2 regions of the Colwellia sp. MB3u-4 genome follow, and region 1 is predicted to be linked to the other one. Evidence: riboswitches for the same ligand, from Rfam matches in the RefSeq annotation. Region 1 holds a riboswitch; the other holds the start of a gene.
The links. A riboswitch is a leader RNA that binds a small molecule or an ion and turns the genes downstream of it on or off. The one in region 1 is predicted to bind cyclic di-GMP.
Positions count from the first base shown of each region.

Region 2: linked by a shared signal. The riboswitch ahead of H4J61_RS08940 (DUF3718 domain-containing protein) and the one ahead of H4J61_RS08380 (hypothetical protein) in region 1 are both predicted to bind cyclic di-GMP.

Region 1 is NZ_JACGVE010000077.1:8,596-18,201, forward strand. It holds gene H4J61_RS08375 (hypothetical protein) at 1-1,054, shown strand, start outside; gene H4J61_RS08380 (hypothetical protein) at 1,273-2,652, opposite strand; cyclic di-GMP riboswitch class I at 2,717-2,802, opposite strand; gene H4J61_RS08385 (VF530 family DNA-binding protein) at 3,111-3,428, shown strand; gene H4J61_RS08390 (protein disulfide oxidoreductase) at 3,791-4,273, opposite strand; gene H4J61_RS08395 (hypothetical protein) at 4,743-5,150, shown strand; gene H4J61_RS08400 (DUF2141 domain-containing protein) at 5,545-6,063, shown strand; gene H4J61_RS08405 (hypothetical protein) at 6,343-6,558, opposite strand; gene H4J61_RS08410 (LysR family transcriptional regulator) at 7,033-7,914, opposite strand; gene H4J61_RS08415 (acyl-CoA dehydrogenase) at 8,045-9,226, shown strand; gene H4J61_RS08420 (aldehyde dehydrogenase family protein) at 9,449-9,606, shown strand, end outside.
Region 2 is NZ_JACGVE010000077.1:154,085-163,690, forward strand. It holds gene H4J61_RS08930 (cation:proton antiporter) at 409-2,376, shown strand; gene H4J61_RS08935 (patatin-like phospholipase family protein) at 2,443-3,594, opposite strand; gene H4J61_RS08940 (DUF3718 domain-containing protein) at 3,862-4,179, opposite strand; cyclic di-GMP riboswitch class I at 4,287-4,379, opposite strand; gene H4J61_RS08945 (3-oxoacid CoA-transferase subunit B) at 5,036-5,692, opposite strand; gene H4J61_RS08950 (CoA transferase subunit A) at 5,716-6,423, opposite strand; gene H4J61_RS08955 (hydroxymethylglutaryl-CoA lyase) at 6,535-7,452, opposite strand; gene H4J61_RS08960 (acetyl/propionyl/methylcrotonyl-CoA carboxylase subunit alpha) at 7,452-9,464, opposite strand; gene H4J61_RS08965 (enoyl-CoA hydratase/isomerase family protein) at 9,470-9,606, opposite strand, start outside.

The DNA.
Region 1 (9,606 bases):
GAAGTACTGCCATAGTTGTCGCCGCAGCCTTTTGGATCAGGAAGACCGACAAAATCAATCTAGGTTGAATGCGCAATTCAGGTACGCATATGGCTGGGGCTACAATATAGATTTTGAGGTCGCTACATACCGCTATGTCCTGAATGAAGATGGTAGCCTGACATATAGCTGCAAGCCAGATTATGGCTATGATTCTCGAATACGCGACCTTATCATTCAAGGCTTTTTAGCTAGGTTGAAAGACGTAGGGATTATCGGCGCAACAAGCCAATATATGCTTGATATGGCCTATAATGCCGGTGCGGATGGGAACTGTCATGATAGTTTCAGTATCCGACATGAAAGCAAAGAATTTGTTTTCTTCTTTACCGCCTACCCAAAAGTACACTTTGTCTTTAACGATGCTGGAGACGTTATTTCTATGATTTATCCGCCATTTCAAGATGCAGATATGAAAGCAGCATATGGCAGAGGATGCGCGGACTATATCAAATTAAATGCAGAAGCATGTCATGCACTTGCTGAGCAGCATCAAAAAGAGGCTCTTTTAGCTAAGACGGCTGAAAAAATACGTGAGCAATATTGGGTTCATGAAGATGCTATAAAGTATTTCACTCGATTAAAATATGTCATTTACGTACCTTGGACCGCCATTTACTTCATGGCGTTAGCAGGGGTGGTATCCACCTTATCATATGACGTTTCACAGGGCTGGTGGCCTGAAGCATGGCGAGCAATTCAAAAGATATTTTTCTTCATCATTACTTATTTCGCAATGACTATGCCTTCAAATATCATTAACAGCTGGATTAAAGACGCAAACAATGACCTGACCTTAAAAAAACAAGAAGCGCTACTGGCTATTAATGCGGAAGGTAAATATGTGGATTTTGATCATCTTGACGAACTATTTCCAATGCCATTGGACGAAGAGATTAATGCAAAAAAAGAAAATAAAACACTCGTTTTGGTACGTGATATCGCTATCATATTTGGCGGACTAGAAATTGCAGTTTATATTTACGATGAGTATGTTTCTCCGTTTGTTTTTTAGTCGCTGCTTAAATAATATTTATAAAAATGGCAATTCAACCACTATTAATGGCTAAGTGTTAAAGGTGAGGTTAAGCGCATGATGGATAATTCGTTTTATTTACGCTGATAAAATAACTAAGAATAATCAACAGTCGATTTTTATCTACTTTTAGCACATGGTGGATTTAAAAGTAATGAGCGGTAAATTTACCGGCCATTACGTTAACATAAGGTGAATTATTCTTGTCCGGTATACCAATACTTAACAATATCCTCTGCCGGTTTACCGCGGATAGATTGAGAGGTGTTAGGGAAACCTTCAAAATTGGGAGTTAACGTGGGTGAAAGCCAATAGCCGGTATGAATATCGACGCTGTTAATCATAAAGGTATCTTGCTCTTCAATCGCTTGCATAATGCCTTCTATACCCACTGATTGCACAGAAAAGTCAGTGACAAAACTTTTTTGAATACAACTGACTTCAGTCCCGTCTTCTAAACTTCCTGGGGTACAGAAACCATCTTCTTTCCAGCCATTGAGAAAAAAGTCTTCACGACTTTGTACTTGAATAATAAGTGTTACTGGTAATTCTATATTTGACGTACCGTGCCAGCATGGTTGGTTAATATCACCACAATATATTTGCATATGCTGATTGGTCAGTGACTCAAAGGTTTTCTGCTTAATCAGTTCCGTTGTTAGCTTAGCATCTTCTTCGGCGTTAAATTGATTTCCGCAGCACTGTAACGCATTGATTAAAATACTATCTACTCTGGAAAATATTCGTTGATCATTAATTACAGTCCCTATTTGCCCCCAAGTAATATCGCCGTCAAAATTGGCTCTGATATCATCGATAATTTCGGCAAATCGCTCAATATAATATTCTTTTAATTCGTCGGTATGCAAGGTGAGCCACATCGCGTTCCAGTCAGCAGAAATACCTTTTATAGCTATTTTTTGGGCATGTTTTGCCTGAATAATCATATTGTTTTGATGGGCATCTAATATGATTTTAAGCTTGTCCAACGTGAGTTTCTCACCTTGCTCAACAATAATATCGCCATCGACATTGTTTTGAGTAAACTGCCAAGAAAAATAAATATCGATGTTGAGCAAACGTGCTTGCTCGACAATATATTCTATATATTTTTTAGGCGTATGATAATTAGCTTCGGCGACTACCCATGGTTCTTGGCTATCGTTCCACTGACCATAATTGTAAACCCAAACCCTTTGTGCACCAGAAGCATTCATTGCTTGTAATGCTTCAAGATACATTAATTTTACATATTCATCTCTGGAACAATTATCCCGTTGAGACTGGGATAGGCCATCATAAATCCAACTAGGGGAGTAGTCTTTAAAACTAATACCTCTGACTATATGGCTAGAAAGTTTACCTCTGGGGGAGAGGGTTTCAAATTTACCCTTATATGATTCAGGGTAGTCAGCAGAATGAGGATTGACGCATGAAGCCGTTACAGGTGACGTGGCTACAGGAGGCGTTGTTACTGGTGGTGGATTTGAGACGGTATCGCTACTATCACCTCCGCCACAGGCACTTAGGAGAAAAATAACAACGAATTGAATAAAATACTTGTTTGAGAAAAACATCCACAACCTCTAATAAATGATGTAATTAATAAATCACAGTAAAGGTTGTAAAAATATCCATATAAATTGCAACCCCACGACCCTATGCAATGCACTTAGGCTGGTAGCTTTGCGTCTATTAATTTTCATTAATAGTTGCCAGTTATTTCACGAGTCTACTGTAAGGTAAGATAAAATCAAGGTAATTTATACTCGTCATTAAAAGTAGTAGCTCTAGCGATTATAGAAATAAAAATTATGAAATAGATTATTATTTCTGGTTCAACTTCACAAACGAGGTTGAGCGGATGATTGATCATGTTGATATGTTAGTAGCCAGTAAAATGACAACGAAGCAATAAATGCCGTCAAAATAAACCATAGATAGGCATTCCGTATAGCTTTACCTGAGTTAAACGTATAAGTCTGTCAATATTTAGGAAACTTGTTACAATGCTATTTTTGATTTTAGGTGGTCTATGAATAACAGTAATGAGCCTCTACACGGCGTTAAACTCGAACAGATTCTAACCGAGTTGGAGAAGGAAGTTGGTTGGGATAAGATGGGGGAATTACTCAATATTCGTTGTTTCACTAATAAACCACGTCTTAAATCAAGTTTAAAATTTCTTCGTACAACCCCTTGGGCACGTAGTAGAGTTGAAATTTTATACCTAAAAACATTTTGTAGTAAGCATAAAGCAACGGGGAAAGTAATCAGGGGGATACTCTCTCAGAAAACAGCCGTATCAGAAACGACTTCCACCAAGCCCGCTCCCTTTGTTTGGCCAACATAGGACAATTAATAGACGTGATTTAAAGGATTCGACTATCACTGTTTACAGCGCTAATAAGCAAAGCAGTAACGAGATAATCTACCTTTATTTTGTCAGCGCGACTAAAGAGGTCCTATTCAGTATGTTGTTTTTGCGACAGTCCCGAAATATCAGGGATTGTCTGCCATCGCCAATAAGCCTGCGAGGTTAGGTCTTTGATTTATGACCATCGATATTTCCCTTAGCGTTTATGACTGACAAATTATCAGATTAGGATAAAAGTATATATCCTAATCTCGCATAAAAAACAAAGCATTAGAAAATTTATCGCTACGTTATCCCTACATTATAGCTGCTACCTTCCGCTTAACGCCCTGAGATCTTTAAAAAGCAATGCGCCACCATAAACCAAATAAACTCACATAACCTGTTGTGAAGTGAACGAGTTCACCTTGGTCAATCACCATTACTAATGGCGTAACTTGCACACCTAACGAGTTAGCTATGCGATTATTATCGTCGTTAATGACATTAAATTGATAACTTTCTATTTCCATATGTTTTTGTAGTGTCTTATTATCACCAGATTGCATGGCAATACTGTAAACAGGGTAATGCTGTGAAATAGTATCTATAGAAGGGCTAACAAAGGAACAAACTGGACACCAAGTCCCCCAAAAGTACACTAAGATGGGTTGTTCAAAACTTAGCTCCTTTAAATTAATGGTTTTATTATAGATTGTCTTTCCTTGTAGATCGGGCAGTGATTGTCGATCAATCCCCCAAGTTCGCCACGTATCTACAGCAAAACTCGTGATGAGAAAAACGATGACAATAAAAGAGATTTGTTTTAACCACGACTTCATTTATTGCCTCTCCTACAAGACTATTTTTTTAATTATTTTCACTTTTCGTTGAGAATAGTTTCCATTAAGACTAACTATTCTAATGTTTTCAATGCGAACTGAAAAGTCGTTAGCAATAAATAATTCTTAAGGCCAAATGGCAATTACTTGGAAGATTTGGTTTAACGGTACTTACGCCACAAAATTGACCTAATTTAGGTACAAAACCATCATAATAAATAGTCTGCTTCGCCGCTACAGCTGTCATTGAATGATCCTCTTATTTGTGACAACTCAGTTCAGTAGTAAGGAAATCCTAAATGATTGAATTTGAATTTGAATTTGAATTTTTTAAGTGGGATGTTAGTTTTACACAGTTAGTGCTAAAAAATAAAAACGACTTGAAACCTTGATATATGAAACAAAACCTTACAGTCTTTGCAGTTGTGTTGTTAGATTATAGAAAATTAAGTTAATAAGGAATCAGATCATGAATAAAATTTTTTTAATGGCTTTCATTGGAGCGGTGACGTTTTTAGCCGGTAGTGTCTGCGCAAAAGAGGTAAGTCTTGAAACGGGAGAAACATTTCGCCAGGGAAACCTCACCGTCACCTGCGGCCTAACCTTAACTGAGGATGTACCGCAGGCGCTCAAAAATTGTCAGTACTGGGACGATTTTAATAAAAAGTGCCTGTTTGAAAAAAAGACTTATACATACAAAAATCTCCAATGCGTTGAAGAATGTCAGTACTGGGAAGAGTTCAACAGCAGCTGTCATTATCAGACAAAGTGTTCTTTCGACTCAGGGCAGAAGTCGTTTGTGCGAACCAGATGCGATAAGTTTGACGACTTCAACAATACTTGTGTGAAAACAAATGATATAAAAATAGCGCAATGAAACAAGAAAAAGGCCTAGTTATCGGCATCAATATTTTTTATCAACCTAAAAAATTAATCCAGGGGAAACGTTATCGAGTCTGGGCTATGGCTACGTTGGGTAACTAATATTTCAATGCAATGTTGGTTGACGTACCATGTAGTACTTGATATTCCTAGGCCGCATTGTCGATTTTGAGGCCAAATGGACAATATTGGACTCAAACGGCAAAAATCGCTGAGCAATTTAATAAACGCTGACCATGGCCACTGAGGCAAATTGAAGTTCATTGGTTTTGCCAAGGTTCCGTCAGTGATCAGCTTCATTGCTGGCTACCCGTCGCGGGTTATCAAGACGTTAGGCGTCTAATGGCGGATCCAACCAGTTTAGGGGAATAAAAGCTATGAGGGAACTAATGAGTGAATTAATTAATAGGAAGTCTGCGTTTGCCTCCACTGTCAGGCGTCCTGTGACGCGCTTCTCTAAAGGGACCCGGTGTTTAGTATGCTGTGCCGTGCTGGTGTTTGCGCATCTTCCCGCTATGGTCTTTGCCCAATCAACGTGCTCTGGAATTCAAGTGAAAATTCCGAATATTAAAAATAGCACTGGGGTTGTAGCTTGTGCGCTTTTCGAATCTTCAGCAGGTTTCCCAACTGAATTTTTGCACTCAGCAACCAATATAATGATGATGAAAATTCGAGATACGCAGGCGCGTTGCAACTTTTTAGATATCCCGCCGGGAAGGTATGCGTTGGTTGTCATTCATGATAAAAATATGGACGGTAAGCTTGGCACTAACTTGCTAGGGGTCCCGACGGAAGGCTACGGTTTTTCAAGCGGTGCAAAAGCCTTGATGAGCGCGCCATCGTTTGAAACCGCCAGCTTTTCGTACGATGGGCAAAACCTTGATCTAACGATTAGATTGACTTATTGAGCGACCTTTCCATGAGTACCTAGGCATTGTTTCAATCAGGCAGGACCATTGAGAGTTTACTGTACCTAACAAATTATTGTAGCGTACATTTTACCTGCCACCCATTTTGGCTGTCGTAAAAACAGGCTTCGACTCAAATGCCCCTGAACTCGGCGTTAGATAGCAATGCAAGTTTTGAGGCAGGTCGCAGTATGATAACAAAGCGTGAAAATTAGAATCAAATTATGGCTAACCAAATTCATACTATTTTTCAAAACTTTTATAAAGTTGAAACACAGCTTATTGCTGTTCTTGATTTTCCACAGGAATGTTTTCTAGGATCTTCAAAATCGCGTGATTATTTCCTATTTTGGCTAGGTCGATGAGGTAGCTTTTTTCAAGTTCTTGCATTACTTGGCCTGCCAGTAATTCTTTGAGCCGTTGCTCTTCGTTATTGGCTATGGTGGTTTTTATGGCGGCAAAGTTATTCATGCTTTGGTCGTTGTTGTTTTCCATTCGTCGCACTCCCTTTGTAGTTGGTTAATTAAAGCATTAGCTTGCTTTTAGTAACCACCATAGGGGGATGACTTTTGGAATGCAAGTTTATACAGGGTTTGGATATTTTTAGCCTTGTTATTAATCATTTTTTAGCCACCGATTTTATTCAGGTGTTTGGTTTTTTATATCTTGAGAAAAAGGGGAAAAGGAAAAGAAGTCAGACCCTTTAAAAAACAATCAAAGCATTGTGTATACCCGGGTGATCAAGATAAAACTTCATTACTATCAATGAACAACAATATCAGTGTTTTATGCTGTTAAGTGACAGCAAGATGTCATCAAGTTAAGTTAAGTTAAGTATTCTTGCCTTCGTAAAATTAATCAACGGCGTGTCACTTTTGTAACCCTGTTATAACAAGTGGCTAAAGTACGCTTAGCCTCAGTACTTACGGCGGCTTTTAACATCAACTAAGCGAAATAAAACCGTTAAGCTTAATCCAAAGGCTCAACCATTGAGCTTAAATAAGTCATAAAAGCCTTACTGGCTTGAGAAACAGAATGATTTTTTTTCCACGCTAAACTCAATTTAAATTCAATTTTTGGCTCAAAGGGGATGGAGGTCATCTGCGGCTCGTTTTGTAAAATACGCGATAGACAAGTGGTAATACCAACGCCATTGCGAACCAATGACTTTTGCAGCTCAATCAGATTAGTTTCCATGCGAACATCTAATGCTAAGTGATGTTTTTTTGCATACTGACTAACCACTTCACGTAAGAAATATCCTTCATGAAATAACACCAGTGGCTGTTGGCAAAACTGTGCCAGTGATAGGGTTTGCTCAGCAGCTAGTAGGTGCGACTTTGCCATGCCGGCAACAACTTCCTCATTAATCAGCTCAGTGTAACGCAGTTGTGAATTTTCTAAATCACCACGTACTAAGGCTAAATCAAGTTCGCCGTTCAGCAACATTTTCTCCAGCGCTGCGGTACCTTGGTCAACCAAGTGTATTTTTATTTTTGGATGTTTTTGTTTAAATGCGGTCAATATTTTTGGGAAGTAGTAAGAGCCCATCATGGCTGAAACGCCAAAACGAATGGTGCCCCGTTCGAGATTTTTTAACTCTTCTAATTCTAATTCAACTTGTTTTACTTGGCTTAATAGTTGGGTTGACAGTTTATACAGCACTTCACCTTCAGCAGTTAATAAAGCGTTTTTTTCCGCACGGTTAATTAACTTTAGCCCAACTTCTTGTTCTAGCTTTTGAATGGCGATAGTTAATGCGGGTTGAGCAATACCTATTTTATGTGCTGCCCGCGTAAAGTTGCCTAGTACGGCTAATTGACAAAAATATTCAAGACGTTTCAAATTCATATGAGTAAGTGCTATAAGTAAAAGTTATGAAAAATATAATAACTATATATTATATTTATTTATGCTTTAAGGATAGAGTACAATCATAAATCAAACTATTACTGCAAAACAGTACATACAGGGTAATCCTATGAGCCAAAAATTAACTGCTTTTAACTGGCAAGATCCGATGTTTCTTGATAGTCAACTCACTGAAGAAGAGCGTATGATCCGCGACTCTGCCCATGACTATTGCCAAGAAAAACTTCAACCACGTGTGCTTGAAGCCAATAGACATGAACACTTTGATCGCGAAATAATGCGTGAGTTAGGTCAGTTAGGCTTATTAGGTGCTACTTTGCCCGCTCAATACGGTGGCAGTGAAGTTAATTATGTCAGCTATGGTTTAATTGCTCGTGAAGTAGAGCGCGTTGATAGTGGTTACCGCAGCGCGATGAGTGTGCAATCGTCATTGGTTATGCACCCGATCTATGCTTATGGCAGTGAAGAACAACGTATGAAGTATTTGCCTAAACTTGCTTCAGGTGAATGGGTTGGCTGTTTTGGTTTGACTGAGCCTAATTCAGGTAGCGATCCAGCTTCTATGACCACTCATGCTAAGAAAGTCGAGGGTGGTTATTGCGTAACGGGTAATAAAATGTGGATCACGAATTCACCTATCGCTGATGTTTTTGTTGTTTGGGCAAAACTTGAGGGTAAAATTCGTGGCTTTGTCCTTGAAAAAGGTATGGATGGTTTATCTGCGCCAAAAATTGAAGGTAAATTCTCTTTACGTGCTTCAATAACCGGCGAAATTGTTATGGATAATGTGTTTGTGCCTGCTGAAAATATGTTCCCTGAAATTACAGGTTTAGCTGGGCCTTTTGGTTGTTTAAATAAAGCGCGTTATGGTATTGCTTGGGGCTCATTAGGAGCGGCAGAGTTTTGCTTTAATTCAGCGAGAAACTACACCGCAGATCGCGAACAATTTGGTCGTCCTCTATCGGCCAATCAACTCATTCAAAAGAAACTTGCTGATATGCAAACTGAGATATCGCTTGGTTTACAGGGCTGCTTACAAATGGGTCGTTTAATGGATGCGGATCAATGTCCGGTTGAATTAATTTCATTAATGAAACGTAATAACTGTGGTAAGTCACTTGATATTGCTCGTGTTGCTCGTGATATGCACGGTGGCAATGGTATTAGTGATGAATATGGCGTAATTCGTCATATGATGAACCTAGAAGCAGTTAATACTTACGAAGGTACACATGATGTTCATGCGCTAATTTTAGGTCGTGCCATTACAGGCCTTCAGGCTTTTTGTTAATGATTAGCGCATAAATAACAAAAATAGCCGTGCTAAGCATATCAACTAGATAACAACGGCCACAGCATAAGTTAAGGGCATGTCAATGAGAGTTGGCATGCCCTTATTAATTTTATGACAATTAATACTGACCCATGCGCTTGCTGTTGATAGCATTTTTATTTATAAACATAAACATAAGCGGGCTATAAATAGGCAGTCACAATTAATTTGGAGATTTAGATGAAAGATTACCGTCAATTTTATATTAATGGTCAGTGGGTTAAGCCATTAGTAAAACAAGACTATGCTGTACTTAATCCGGCAACTGAACAAGAAATTGCAACCATTTCTTTAGGCTCAAGCCAAGATGTTGATGTAGCCGTTAGCGCTGCGAAAAA
Region 2 (9,606 bases), 150 kb from region 1:
ATCCGTAACTATTTTAAAGCAAAAATCATACCTACTATTTAAATTAACAAATTTTTTATGGATATTTTAATGAGGTTTTAATGGGAATTATCAATTTACGTCGTTTATAGCCATAGCTAGTTGATGCAATTGTAAAGCAAAAATAAAATTAAATATTAAGTTAAGTAACCGTTTTTAAGCGTTTTTTTATAAAAAAATAATAAAATACTTTAGACAAAACAGCCTGCACAAGGCTACACTTAGCAGGCAAATACGATGTAAACGCTTTCAATTTGTTCTATTTTGCGTTTTATAGCAGCCTCATTTGAATGTGCCGGTGAATATACCAATAATGCCATGGGTATTAATTATAATTTCAACCAGTGCAATTCTGCAACTTTCAGTTTCATCACCTTCGAAGGAATACATGTGACAGGTCACTTTGAATTACTCGCTATATTGTCCAGTGCCGTTTTAATTGTTTGGCTTTTTCGACGCTTGCAATTGCCAGCGATTTTGGCGTATTTAGTGGCAGGTGTGTTGGTGGGTGACCATGGCTTAGCTATCGCTCAAGAACATGTTAATTATGAACATTTTGCTGAACTCGGTATTGTATTTCTACTGTTCACCCTTGGGCTTGAATTTTCATTACCTAAATTAGTTTCTATGCGGCATCTGGTGGTTACTGTGGGTAGCTTACAAGTGATTATTTCACTGGTGTTATTTATGTTGGTGGCGATGTTTCTAGGGCAAAGCATTGATGCAGCAATAACCATAGGCGGTATATTAGCACTTTCTTCTACTGCTATTGTTATTCGCCAGTTAAGTGAAAGTGGTGGCATGAAGAAAAAGTCAGGGCAATTATCTGTGGCAGTGCTGCTGTTTCAAGATGTTGCCGTGGTGCCCTTGTTAATTATTATCCCTTTATTAGCCCAAGGCGGCGATTCTTCTTTTATTATGGCGCTATTATTTGCACTAGTTAAAGGGGTATTTGTTGTTTCACTATTATTATTCGCTGGTAAATGGATATTACCTAGATTATTCAATTTAGTTGCTCAAGTTAGAACTGATGAATTATTTGTATTAACCACATTACTGGTGACCTTAGTCGCATCAGCATTAACGCAGTGGTTTGGCCTTTCGATGGCGTTAGGAGCCTTTTTAGCGGGTATGATGTTAGGAGAGAGCCAATATAAACATCAGCTTGAAGCTGACATTAGACCCTATCGTGATATTTTACTGGGTTTGTTTTTTGTCACGGTTGGCATGAAGCTTAATATCAATGTTGTTTTTTCCTCTCCTTTGATCATTATTTCGTTGTTAGTCTGCTTTATGGCGATTAAAGTGTTGGTGATTGTTTTACTAGCAAAACGGGCTGGAGAGTCTTCTAAAGATGCTTGGGCTGCCGGTATTATGTTGGCGCAAATGGGTGAGTTTGGTTTTGTTTTAATTGCTTTAGCTAGCCAAGTTGAAGTGTTACCTGAAACCACAGCATCTATCTTACTGGGTACGGGTGTGCTAAGTATGGCAATAACGCCTTATATGATCAGTCATGCGCGCGGCTGGGCACTTTGGTTGAGCCGTGAAAAGCCACTGGACAGCCAAGTGTTAGAAGAATTACCTCAAAGTACCACACTCAGTGATCATGTTATTATTTGCGGCTTTGGTCGTATTGGACAAACCGTTAGCCGCTTCTTAAAACAAGAGTCGATCGACTTTGTCGCTATTGATATTGACCCCTTACGGACAAGCAAAGCAAGAGAAGCTGGCGAAAACGTGCTTTTTGGCTCTTCTAGGCAGGCTGAATTGTTGCATGCTGCACAGTTATCAAAAGCTAAGCTGGTTGTTATCGCCTTTGGTGAAGATAAACAATCACTTGATGTTATTCAAAAAGTACGTTCTTTATCCCCTAACGTGCCTATTTTAGTGCGTACCCGCAACGACGATCAGTTAGACGAATTACATGCGGCGGGTGCAAATGAAGTGGTTCCAGAGAGCCTAGAAGGCAGTTTAATGCTAGTGTCTCAAGTTTTGTCATTATCAGGCGTGCCTTTTTCTCGCATTGTTCGCCGTGTGCAAAAAGAGCGTAAGAACCACTACAATCATTTACATGGCTTCTTTCAAGGCGAACATACTGATATGAGCCCTGATAGTATTGACCGTATTGAATTTGCGCATGCGATTATATTAGCCGATGATTCTTTTGCTAATGGCCGTTCAATTGCTTCATTAAAACTAGGTGATCGCCGTGTTATTGTGGTCGCATTACGTCGCAATAACATTGAAAGCGAAGAGCCTGACGTTGACACGATATTACAATCACAAGATACCTTAATTGTGCGTGGCAAACCCAGACGGGTAGAGCGAGCTGAACGTTTTGTCCAAGAAGGGCATTAGCTTATTTGACGGTAGTATCAGTTGTTAAAGCAAAAAGCTTGTTTAAGGCTTTTTAATTAACATGGCTTAGATATCAAGAAATTGGCGAATTTTAGTTTCTTGCTCAAGTGCGTCATTAAAGCCGAGGTTTATTAACTCCTTACAATAGTTTTTTTCAAACAATAAGTAGCTGACTAAGCTAGATTCCGCGTCATTGCTAACCCCCATGCTGCGTAATAATAGTCGAATCGACAAAGGCAGTTTATCGTAATATTTCACCGCAATATTGTTAAAGTTATGACTAGGATTAAGCAGATAGGATTCAATGTTTTTTAAACCGGAAATGTTTTTTTTCTTTGCATCTGGAATTAGCGATAAGGTGTTGTTAACCCTCTCCATGCGTTCAATATCACTTTGCAGGGTATCTGAGAAAACAGAATCAAGTAAGTGACTTGCGATTGCCGCTGTTGTTGGTGGATGTGGGTTATTTTCAACCGCATGAAGCGGCTCTTTTGGTTGCTCGACACCAACAATAAATATTTTTTCTGCTCCTAAGTGGATGGCAGGACTTAACGGAGACAACTGGTGAACTGAACCATCGCCTAAATGATGGCGTTGTATTCTTTCTGACGGAAAAACTAACGGAATGGCCGCTGATGCCATTAAATGTTGGCTGTTTAATTGCGTAGGCTCGCCCCGTCGCTTTGCTCTAAACCAAGGCGAAATAGACGCTTCTGATTGAAAAAAACTAATCGAGTCACCGCTGGAATAACTTGATGCTGTCACCGATACTGCGGAGAGATAACCGCGTCTAATATTGGTATCTATTCGGCTAAAATCTACTACGGTTTCAAGCAGTTGTCTAAGCGGCGCGTTGTTTAATAAGCTTCGGGCACTTTTATTGGCATAATCTGCCTGAAAGTTACCTAAAACCCCACCGATTAAGTGACTAAACACACGTAGGGGATCGGTATGATAAATTCTTTCAGGATCGAGATTTTTCCAGATCCACTCCAACTTCTTGACCGCCAATTGAAAACAGGAGGCATAACAAGCTAATGCGGTTGAGTTGATAGCACCTGCTGACGTACCACAAATAATTGGAAAAGGCACACCATGATTGCGTGGCATAAATTTAGCTATCGCAGACAAAACACCGACCTGATAGGCGGCACGTGCGCCTCCACCGGTTAATACTAAAGCGTTATTACTGTTGATGTAGCTACGTTTATTCGTCATTAATTAAACCGATGTTATTAAAGTCGAGCGTGATTTTAATCAGTTTTCTATAGGGTGGCTAGTTGAAATGAATAATATTTGTTTGCCAGTGCAGGTTAATAGAAAAAAGGCCAGCAAATGCTAGCCTTTTAATGACACAAGAATTATTGACTAGTAAAACATTTAACTGATAGCCATTGAACTTGTAGTCATTGAAATAAAAAATTTTTCATGTACTTAATTCAATGGTTATCAGTTTGAGTTAAACGTCTACAGGAAAATAAACCACTAACCACCAACACGTTCGTTTGCAGCGTCGATTAATGGTTGCGACCCATGTTGAATAAGGGGTAGATTTTCAGAAACAACGTCTCTTGGTAATTTTCCAATCATCAAAGAGCCTATCTCAACTGAACCCCTGGTAGCAGCAAATTCTAACAAGTTTTGACCATTACACTTAATATCTGAAAAAATATCACGAATTCTTAATCTATTCGCCTTTAAGAATGAACGCATACGTCTTTTGTCGTCTGCAGCAACATACTCACATATACTTAGTGCAATGTCAGCAGCTTGCGCTTTTGGCGTTGATACAATAGACGTCATTGTTAAAGCAGTAATGGTAGTAACTAGTAATAATTTTTTCACTTTAATAACCTTTTATAATACAAATAGAGTTAATAAAAGAAAAAACCACAGGATGTACCTAATAACACGGTGACTCCGCTGTCATAGATAAAGATAGTACTATCCTTAGACCGGTGGTTTTGCGTAACACGTTTTCGCGTGTTTTGCCTTTTCTTTGTTAGTGTAATTATCACTAAAGTCGTAGTTAATTGCAACCCAAGGGTTACAACTTATTGGTATTTAACACCTAGTTGACTTAATTATTTTACAAATGGCGATTTTATAAGCTTTACCTATAACGTTATTGATTTTGAAGATGTTTTTATAAGAATGTAGGGCGTTAATTCAAAGGTTCTAGGCGTTATCCACAGTAGCTATTGTGTGCAACTAATACCTTGCTTGACGGTTGATATTTAGGGGCGGTTTGGCAGTATGAAGTTGTATTACTAAGCCTGGTGAATTTTGTGGAGAGGGGAGCGAGTTAGAAGCATGGCGGTAATAGCAATCTCACTAATTTTCTGATTATTTACCAAGTTAAAACACCCCTCTACTGCGTTATTTACTTAATAATTAGAGCGACTAGTTATCAAACAAATGTCTTGTATTTCGCTTTTTGATCTTCGTATAGAGAAGACCAGTTAATTAATGCAACAGGTGAAATGCATTTTTAGCTTAAATCGTGATAACTAATTAAATATTAATATTTCTCATATATCAATATAAGCGATGACCATGATGGGACTTCGGCGAATTATAACGCCAAACTGAATACAAAAAGGGACCGCAGCCCCTTATTTTATATGTTTTTATTAATTATCAACTGCAGGTTATCACTTTATAATTGCATCTCAGGCACGTCGCCTTCAACAACAAGTTCACCTTCAGTTAGTGATATTATTTCTGCGACTGACACGCCAGGTGCACGCTCTAATAAGTAAAATTTACCATTTTTTATCTCAATAAAAGCCAGATCAGTTAACACCTTTTTAATGCAGCCTTTACCAGTTAACGGTAGTGTACAATTACTTAACAACTTAGATACACCATGTTTAGAGGCATGGGTCATGGTCACAATAATATTGTCTGCACCGGCGACTAAATCCATCGCACCGCCCATACCTTTAATTAACTTACCAGGGATCATGTAAGAGGCAATATTACCATTTACATCAACCTCAAAGGCGCCTAAAACGGTTAAATCAACGTGACCGCCTCTGATCATGGCAAATGATTCTGCTGAATCAAAAATTGATGCGCCTTTTGCCATTGTCACTGTTTGTTTACCCGCATTGATCAGATCGGCGTCAATTTCTGCTTCGGTGGGAAATTGTCCCATGCCTAGTAAGCCGTTTTCAGACTGCAGCATGACTTCGATCCCTTCGGGAATATAGTTTGCCACTAAGGTTGGAATACCTATACCTAAGTTAACGTAGTAACCGTCTTGTAATTCTTGTGCTACCCGCTGTGCTAGTTGTTCTCTTGTTAAAGCCATAAATTACTCCTTACTAACACTGATTATTCTGAGTCGCTACGAACAGTGCGCTGTTCAATGCGTTTTTCGAATGTACCTAAGATTAAGCGATTAACATAAATGCCTGGCGTATGAATGTGATCAGGGTCTAATTCGCCTGGCTCCACAATCTCTTCTACTTCTACTACGGTTATTTTGCCTGCGGTTGCCGCCATAGGATTGAAGTTACGCGCGGTTTTTCTAAACACTAAGTTGCCATAACGATCGGCTTTCCACGCTTTTACAATAGCAAAATCGCCTTTAATTGCCGGTTCTAAAATGTAATGCCGACCGTCAAATTCACGTTCTTCTTTGCCTTCGGCTACTGGTGTGCCATAGCCTGTCGCCGTAAAAAAAGCTGGAATACCAGCACCGCCAGCACGCATTTTTTCTGCTAAAGTGCCTTGTGGTGTCAATTCAACTTCGAGCTCACCGTTCATCATCTGACGTTCGAACTCAGCATTTTCACCAACATAAGAGGCGATAATTTTTTTGATTTGACGGTTAGGTAATAAAATACCGAGACCAAAATCGTCTACACCGCAGTTATTTGAAACTAGGGTTAAGCCTTTAGTACCTTTACGCTGAATTTCACGTATTAAATTTTCAGGAATACCACATAAACCAAAACCACCAGCAATTACGGTCATATTGTCTTCAAGACCGGCCATTGCTTCTTCATAGCTTGACACTACTTTGTCAAATCCTGCCATTATTTGCTCCTCAATATTAATGTTTAATTTATATTTTATTCGCTGATGTAGGTAATGCTCACGATCAACGCCAGGTAACTTTTTAGTTAACTTTTTAGTCTATATTTTAGATTATTTTGCACGATAGGCTATCGAGACTTTTGATAACGGCGCCTTGCTTAATTTGTCGCTAATAAACCATCCTGCAGCCAGTAATTTGTCAAAATCAATATTAGTTTTTATACCTAAGCCATTGAGCATATATAACACGTCTTCAGTGGCGACATTTCCCGATGCACCCTTAGCATATGGGCAACCACCAAGACCTGCAATAGCACTATCGACTACCTTTACGCCCATAGCAAGCGCCGCGTAAATGTTGGTCAAAGCCTGTCCATAGGTATCATGAAAGTGCACAGCCAACTTATCAATGGGGACTTTAGCACTAACAGCCTGTAACATTTTTTGGACACTGGCTGGCGTACCAACACCAATGGTGTCGCCAAGTGATATTTCGTAACAGCCCATTTTATATAACTTTTCTGCAACTTCTGCTACTTTTTCTGCTGCAATATCACCATCGTAAGGACAGCCAACGACACAAGACACATAGCCACGCACACGAATGTTGGCGGCTTTTGCAGCTTGCATAATGGATTCAAAACGTTGCAAACTTTCATCAATCGAGCAATTAATATTTTTCTGACTAAAGGCTTCTGATGCTGCGCCAAAAATAGCGACTTCATTAGCATTCACCGCCATTGCTGCTTCAAAGCCTTTCATATTTGGCGTTAATGCGGCGTAGGTAACACCGCTTTTGCGCTTAATACCTTTGAAAACATCACTAGAAGTGGCCATTTGTGGCACCCATTTAGGCGAGACAAAACTGCCGCTTTCAATGTAGCTGACACCGGCGTCGGCTAACTTTTCAATTAACGCTATTTTATCTTCTGCGCTAATCTGTAGCTTTTCATTTTGTAGACCATCACGTGGACCCACTTCAACTATTTTTACTGAGTTTGGCAATGAAAAGTGAGCAATATCGGTCATTATGCCTCCTCTGCGGTAAAGGCGATTAATTCAGCGCCACCGTCAACCATATCACCATTTTTATAATAAAGAGTATCTACAATACCATTGCTTGGTGCACGAATGGTATGCTCCATCTTCATCGCCTCCATAATCATCAAGGGTTGATTGGCAATCACGTTATCACCGGCTTTTATTAACACTGACACCATAGTGCCGTTCATGGGGGCAAGTAAACCACCATGGTTATCATCAGCACTATTATCGCCACAGTCAGGCAATATATGGATAAAATTAAACACACCATTTTGATGGAACAGGCTAATTTGGTTAGCATTTTTTGCAATCGTTGCATGACTGCGGTAGCCGTCAATACTAGCGTATAAAGTCTCGTTTTCAATACGACCTTGACAATCAACGGTTTGGCCATCAACCGAGATTAAGTAATAACTACCACTACCTTGACGCTTTTGCTCGACTATAATCGGGTATTCCTTGCCATTATGAGCCAATACCATGTGATGAATATTCGCTTCATTTAAGCGCCAAGCATTCGTCATATTCCAAGGTGAGAACGGGTCGTTGGTTTTTGCGGCCTTTGCTTGTGCTTGCTGTGCTTGTGACAACACTAAATAAAGCGCCGCCATCGGCAGTTCGCCAGCAAGGGATTGCTCGTTGTCATGAAATATTATGGCTTGGTTTTTTTCAATAAAACTGGTGTCGATATCCGCGTTAACAAATGGCGCACAAGTGGCTAAATTATAAAGAAAATCGATATTGGTTGTCACACCACTAATACGATACTCCGACAAGGCTTTCGCTAGACGTTGTAAGGCTTTTTCACGGCTTTCATCCCAAACAATTAACTTTGCAATCATAGGATCGTAAAACACGCTCACTTCATCACCTTGACGTACACCGGTATCAACACGAACAAACTCACTTTCAACAGGGGGTTGTAAAAAGTCTAACGTGCCAGTGGCAGGTAAAAAGTCATTGTCGGGATCTTCAGCGTAAATACGGGCTTCAAAAGCATGGCCGTTAATTTTCAGTTCGTGTTGAGCTTTAGGTAATACTTCACCTGCCGCAACACGTAATTGCCACTCTACTAGATCTTGACCAGTAATTAATTCAGTCACCGGATGCTCTACTTGTAAGCGAGTATTCATTTCCATAAAGTAAAATGAACCATCAACATCAAGTAAAAATTCAACCGTACCGGCACCTTGATAACCAATAGCTTGTGCTGATTTTATAGCCGATTCACCCATTTGGGTACGTAGCTCTTCGCTCATACTAAAGGCTGGCGCTTCTTCAATCACTTTTTGATGACGACGCTGTACTGAACAGTCGCGCTCAAAAAGATAAACCGCGTTTTGGTGATTATCACAAAACACTTGAATTTCAACATGGCGAGGTTGAGTTAAGTACTTTTCAACCAACATTCTGTCATCACCAAAAGATGACTTTGCTTCGCGTTTAGCGGCGGCAAATCCTTCAGCAAACTCATTTTCATGCCAAACTTGGCGCATACCTTTACCACCGCCGCCAGCGGTAGCTTTGAGTAATACCGGATAGCCCATATCATCAGCGGCTTTTTTGATCACAGCCTCCGATTGGTCATCACCATGATAACCTGGCACCAAAGGCACTTGGGCCTTTTCCATAATATTTTTAGCGGCAGACTTTGAGCCCATAGCTTCAATAGCAGCAACCGGTGGGCCAATAAAAGTAATACCTTCTTTGCTACACATGCGACAAAACTCAGCATTTTCAGAAAGAAAGCCGTAACCTGGATGAATGGCTTGCGCGCCAGTACGTTTCGCGGCTTCAATTACTTTCTCTGACAATAAGTAACTTTCGCGTGAAGGTGAGCCACCAATATGGATCGCTTCATCAGCCATATTGACGTGTAATGAGTCAGCATCAGCATCAGAATAAACCGCGACTGTTAATATGCCCATTTTGCGTGCGGTTTTAATAACACGACAGGCGATTTCACCACGGTTGGCAATTAGTATTTTAGTAAACATAAATTTTATCCTTCGCCTTTATTTGTTGATGTTTTTGACTCGGCTTGCCAAGCAGGTTGGCGCTTTTCAAAAAATGCCGTTAGGCCTTCTTGACCTTCTGCGGAAACACGAATGGCTGCAATACGTTCACAGGTGCTTTTAA